2 regions of the Peribacillus sp. NPDC076916 genome follow, and region 1 is predicted to be linked to the other one. Evidence: riboswitches for the same ligand, from Rfam matches in the RefSeq annotation. Region 1 holds a riboswitch; the other holds the start of a gene.

Region 1 (3,182 bases):
AGCTTTGAAAAATCCATTTTCTTTAATGTCTCTTCATCTAGCGGCTCATCTATAATTATTTCTTCGATTTCAATAATTTCCTCTGCTTGGAACCATTTTTTCATCTTATTTAGCCATTTCAAAACTATCACTCTTTCTACATCTGTAGTTATGTAACTAATTCTACCAGTTATTTTAAAAATATCGAGAAAATTTAAGCTGAATTGGGATTAGCATCTATTTTTTTATCGCATTCCTGCTAACTTAACGGAGTTCGCAGAACTCCTACCCTATTAAACCCCTTCTGGAATGAGATTAAACCTATCAATTGCGAATTAACATTAGCTCCTAGTCTACTATTTAAATAAAACACCGCTGTTAAATCGCGTTTACAAAGAGATTAAGTTTTCATGCAACCTTGGAAGCAGAAAACCGCCGGCGGCATTCAAATACATGCCGCAACCCATAAAACACCGTTCGTTAATACCGAACGGTGTTTTGTGGGTTTCTGCGTTTTTTTTGCAAACAAAGACCAAAGAAGACTATTTCCATTCATAAAAACTGCATACAACCTGCGCCACTGATTTGGAGGCGATCAAAAGGGCATCTTCATCAATGTCGAATTTAGGATGGTGATTGAAATAGGCCTTCTCCACTCCTTTCGGTTTACAGCCAATGTAAAAGAAGCAGCCAGGAATCTTTTCTGCATAATACGAAAAATCTTCCGAACCTGAGAAAACCGGAAATTCCACAACATTCTTAATATCATTGTCATTCATGCTTTCCAGGCTATTTTTCACGAATCCAGTCAGTTCAGGGTCATTATATAACGGAGGATAATCGGGCACATATGTAAGCTCGCACTGAACATCAAATTCCGTTTCTATCCCTTTAACGATCCGGTGGATTTCCTTATCGATCAGCTGCTGGGTCTCTGCCGTCATATAACGGACATCCCCTTCAATTTCTATACGATCTTTAATGACATTAAAGCTTCCCTTTCCATCGAAGGAGCCGATTGTGACTACTCCCATATCAAATGGGTTCAAGCGACGGCTGATTACGGTTTGTATGGCTGTCACGAAATGGGCGCCTGCCACAATGGTATCATTAGCCATATGCGGGGAGGAACCATGGCCGCCTACACCCTTTATGGCTAATTTGAAATAGGTCCGTCCAGCCATCGAATAGCCGCTGCGATACCCGACGACCCCTGCTGGATGCGAAGGGAATAAATGGATTCCGAAGACAGCGTCCAGTTCATCCAAAACCCCTGATTCCATGATGCTCTTTGCTCCACCAGGAGGTGTTTCTTCTGCATGTTGATGAATTATTTTGATCGTACCTGATAGGGAATCTTTCAGCTCAATGATGCAGTCAGCCAGTACCAATAAATAAGCGGTATGCCCATCGTGTCCGCAGGCATGCATGACACCTTCATTTTTTGAACGGAACGGAACCTCCGCTTCTTCTGTAATCGGCAGTGCATCGAAATCGGCACGGAGACCTATCGTTTTCCCTGGTTTCCCGCCTTCGATCGTCACGATGATCCCTAATCCATTTCCTGCATTCGTTTGAATCGATACATCTTTCCCGTTATAAAAATCAATGATATATTTTGCCGTTTTCTCTTCTTTGAAGGATAGCTCCGGATTCTCGTGTAAATGACGGCGGATTTGAACCATTTCCTCTTTACGGGCTTCCAGCATGTTCATTAATTTGCTTTTCAAATTCACGATCATTCTCCCCCATTATTTTAAGTTGATTGGTATATTAGTAAGTTCCATGTTCGCTGCAAACCTTTTGTATGCATAAAGCCAATTAAAAAAGGACAGAGAAGGGTTGCGCAAACCTGCCGCTCCCTTCTCTGTCCTTTCACCTGAGAATTCAACTCCATTTTGGTCGTGGAGATTTCCCCGTTGGCGGCACACTTCCTGCGCGCTGTCCAGAGTTGCGTCCAGCTGCGGTTCCATTTACCTGAGAGATTTGCTCCAAGGGATATTTTTGGAACTTGCTCCTTCGGTGGCTCAATGCTTTGCACTCTCCCACAACGTTCACAAGCTCGTTCTATCGTTTTATTCCGTATTCTCAAAATATTACAATTTCATTATCACCGATAAAAAAATAAATATCAACTCTAAAAGTCATAAACTCTATTAAACTTTAAAAGGACCGATGTCAGATGCTGACACGGTCCTTTTATGATTCAATATATCATTGTTCACGCTTTTTGTTTTTACCCATAATGAAGATGGGCTCCAACTCATTTTCTTCGTAAAGAAATGATAGAGCCGTTATCGGAACATGCCCGCTGGCAAAGAAGCTCATCGCCATTTGCGCAAGAATATCATAGCCCGTATCATTCTTCACATCGGCAATGATGATGACATCCTGATGGGGAATGGCAACAGCCATGGTTCCCTCGATCTTGTCCTTCATTTCCCGAAGCCATGATTCATTCAGGATCCTGCTGGCATCATACCCATCATTCGTGTTCAAAAAATAAAATGCATTACCTGCAACGATATCCGACTTCATTTCAGTGGAGAGGGAACGGGCATTGAAAAGGGCAATTTCACGGATCCTGTCACCCTGCCAATTTTCCCGTTGAATCATCTTTTCATCTATAAGACGGTAGGTTTTCCCTAAATCAAGGGCATAAAAAATCCGGGTTTCAGCCGTATGCTCATCGAATAAAAATGGATTTCCTTCTTCCGATTCCATCGGAAAGGAGGTCGAGCGGATGACTGGGAAAATGAATTTCTCCTTGCCTTCCATGCTGTGTTCTCCCCCCATCACATTCAGGGCCTCTTCCACGTAATAGATAATTTCATCGATGGCCTTTTCCTGTACGTTTTCATAGTTAGCAAGTACAGGAGGCAACTCGATGGTGATTCCCTTCCCGGTCTTCACATTTTCCACCCGTAACGTATCTTGCTTACTATCGAATTTGAATGTGCGATTTTCATCTTTTAAACGTTCTTTCAGGATATTTTTCAGCTTCGTGCTGTCCATTTTCATGACTGACCCTCCTCTTCATTGAAAAATCCCCAGCGAGAAGGGGAAATTAATTATAGTGATTGAATGAATTCCTCAATTTGTTCTTGCGTTTTGCGATCCTTGCTCACGAATCTGCCTAGCTCTTCACCATTATCATACGCGATGAAACTTGGTATGCCGAATACATCATTCGCCGCACACAC
Region 2 (3,182 bases), on a different contig from region 1:
TAATTCAGGATAACCCCGATGCCCAATCCCAAAAGTACAGCGATCGTGCAATATGCCGGCACTCCATTTTTAGATACTTTAGCAAAGGCTTTCGGAGCCTGGCCATTCAATGCCAGTGTATAAAGCATACGTCCTGCACTGAAAATCCCACTGTTGCATCCAGACATTGCCGCGGTGATTACGACAAAATTAATGATTCCTGCCGCAGCAGTGATACCTATTTTGGCAAAGGTTGAAACAAATGGACTGCCTAGGTCATCCAGTTGATCCCAAGGGAATACTGTCACGATGACGAATATAGCACCAATGTAGAAAATTAAAATGCGCCATATGATTGTTTGGATCGCTTTTGTTACGGTCTTCGTTGGATTTTTCGCTTCCCCGGCTGTTATGCCGATAAGCTCAACGCCTTGATAGGAAGCCACGACTAGGGAGAGAGCGAAGAAGAATCCTGTCCACCCTCCAGTAAAGAAGCCGCCATTTGCCCAAAGATTCGATAATCCGATTGCATCCCCGCCATTCCCTATTCCAAAGAAGATAAGGCCAAGGCCGGCAATGATCATCAATATAATGGTTATGATTTTTATTAGCGCAAACCAAAATTCAAATTCCCCGAAGGATTTAACGGAAATGAGGTTTGCTGCCCCCAAGATGATCATGGCGACCACACCTGGTATCCAAGCAGGTAACTCCGGGAACCAATATTTCATATACAACCCAACCGCGATGATTTCGGACATTCCGACGATTACCCATTGAAACCAATTGCTCCAAGCAGTCATATAACCTGCCAAGGGATGTATATAGCTACTTGCAAAGGTTGCAAAAGAACCTGTAGTCGGTTCTAAATATAGCATCTCACCCATGGAACGCATGATGAAAAATATAAAAATACCTGCGATTGCATAAGCAAGCATAACAGAGGGCCCGGTCCATTTGATCGTGCTCGCAGAACCCATGAATAACCCGACCCCGATGGTTCCGCCTAAAGCTATCATTTGAATATGTCTTGATTCCAGCCCTCTCTTTAATTCCTTGTTCGACATGATTAACTCCCCCAGATGCAATATCGGTAATGCTTTTCCATCCTTGCCACGAACACTCTCTTTTAATTAGAAATGCTTTATCGTAATCAATATTACATAACACTTCAATTATGTTTTCTTATCTTATAATAGTAAATATTCTGTAAAAGTACAATTGTATTTTTGAAAAAAACAGTTACCAATAATATCTTGTCGACTTTTTAATTTAAAAATATCATTTCAAAAAAATGATGTTCAGTATCTTATAATAGTGATAATTCAAAAAGAGTAGAAAACAATCACTTCTGCTTAAACCTTAAGTTAATACACACCACCATTAAACTGCAGATAATGCCTGTTTCATTTCAAAAAAATTGTTGACCTACCGAAAAATAGATGATAGAATTCCAATATTATTTTATAAGCATAATGAATGATCCAACAGTGGATGATTAACACTGACAGACATTTCTTCACAACCGCATACAAGCAAGCGATGAATGCTATGGATGACACTATAGCAGGAGCAGCTTCTGGAGAGACTGTACAAGATGCAGCGCCGAAGGATTCACAATCTCAGGCAAAAGGACAGAAGAGTAACGAATGATAGAATTGTTATTCTGAACCCTTTAAGAGATTGGTATTATCCAATCTCTTTTTTTATTGTCCAATTTGTGATTGGACTTAAAACTACACTCTTGAAAACCATTGGAATAGGCAAGGAGGGCAAAAAATCACGCCCCTCTCTCCAAGTCCATGCAGGTTGAAATCATTCACTAACAAGACTATAAAAAACGGGGGCGCAAGAATTGGCTAAACAGGAATTAAAAAGAGATTTAAAAAATCGGCATGTACAACTGATTGCAATAGGAGGAACCATTGGCACCGGTTTATTTTTAGGATCCGGAAAAGCCATACAATTGGCTGGGCCTTCCATTATATTCTCCTATCTGATAATAGGGATTGCCTTGTTTTTTGTAATGAGGGCGCTGGGCGAATTGCTATTATCCAATGCGGGTTATGTATCATTCACTGAATTTGCAACCGAATATGTCGGTCCATGGGCTGGATTCGTGACAGGTTGGACATATTGGTTCTGTTGGATCATGACCGCAATGGCCGATATCATAGCTGTCGGTGTCTATATACAATATTGGTTCGATATCCCTCAATGGATTCCGGCTCTAATATGCCTAGTCATTCTGTTAGGATTGAACCTATTGACAGTTAAGTTATTTGGCGAATTGGAATTCTGGTTTGCCATCATTAAAGTAATCACGATCATTACCTTGATCATCGTAGGAACCATTCTTTTGATCATCGGCTTCAATACCAATACCGGAACGGTTTCCGTAACGAACCTATGGAATCATGGGGGCATGTTCCCCAATGGCATTTCCGGATTCCTATTATCTTTACAGTTGGTCGTATTCTCATTTGTCGGTGTCGAATTGGTCGGGGTCTCCGCAGCGGAAACGGCGAACCCGAGAAAGAACATTCCCTCTGCCATCAATAAAATCCCTGTCCGGATTTTACTTTTCTATGTTGGTGCCCTATTCGTCATTCTCTGTGTCAACCCATGGACACAACTTGATGCCTCGAGCAGCCCATTTGTAGAGGTCTTTGCGTTAATCGGCATTCCTGTCGCTGCAGGAATCATCAACTTCGTCGTGTTGACATCCGCTGCTTCTGCATGCAACAGCGGTTTATTTTCAACAAGCCGGATACTCTATACGTTAAGCAGGAATGGCGAAGCCCCTGCTAAACTGGAAAAATTAAATAAACAGGCTGTTCCAAGCAATGCCTTATTAACATCCACCATCGTTGTATCAATAGGGGCATTATTGAGCAAGCTGATACCGGAACAGGCGTTTACCGTGGTGACGACCATCAGTGCCATCTGTTTCATTTGGGTATGGAGCATCATCTTGATCTCCCATATTAAATATTCGAAAACAAGGCCTGATCTAAGAGCTCAATCGACTTTCAAGGCTCCTTTTACACCCTTTGTCAATTACGCCATTTTAGGATTATTCCTATTCATCCTTATTGTTATGCTATTCGCTGAAGCTACACGACTATCACTGCTCTTGACCCCAATCTGGTTCATACTCTTGGTGATACTCTATAACTATCGGAAAAAATATAACTAAAGGA

The links. A riboswitch is a leader RNA that binds a small molecule or an ion and turns the genes downstream of it on or off. The one in region 1 is predicted to bind glycine.
Region 2: it holds a riboswitch for glycine, as region 1 does, so the genes downstream of both, ACQKFG_RS17460 (amino acid permease) here and ACQKFG_RS12235 (amidohydrolase) in region 1, are expected to answer to the same signal.

Annotation. Positions count from the first base shown of each region.
Region 1 is NZ_JBNNIU010000003.1:540,916-544,097, reverse strand. It holds gene ACQKFG_RS12240 (DNA translocase FtsK) at 1-122, opposite strand, end outside; gene ACQKFG_RS12235 (amidohydrolase) at 522-1,709, opposite strand; glycine riboswitch at 1,934-2,037, opposite strand; gene ACQKFG_RS12230 (DUF1444 domain-containing protein) at 2,194-3,000, opposite strand; gene ACQKFG_RS12225 (thioredoxin family protein) at 3,051-3,182, opposite strand, start outside.
Region 2 is NZ_JBNNIU010000005.1:145,913-149,094, forward strand. It holds gene ACQKFG_RS17455 (amino acid permease) at 1-1,046, opposite strand, end outside; glycine riboswitch at 1,549-1,627, shown strand; gene ACQKFG_RS17460 (amino acid permease) at 1,835-3,178, shown strand.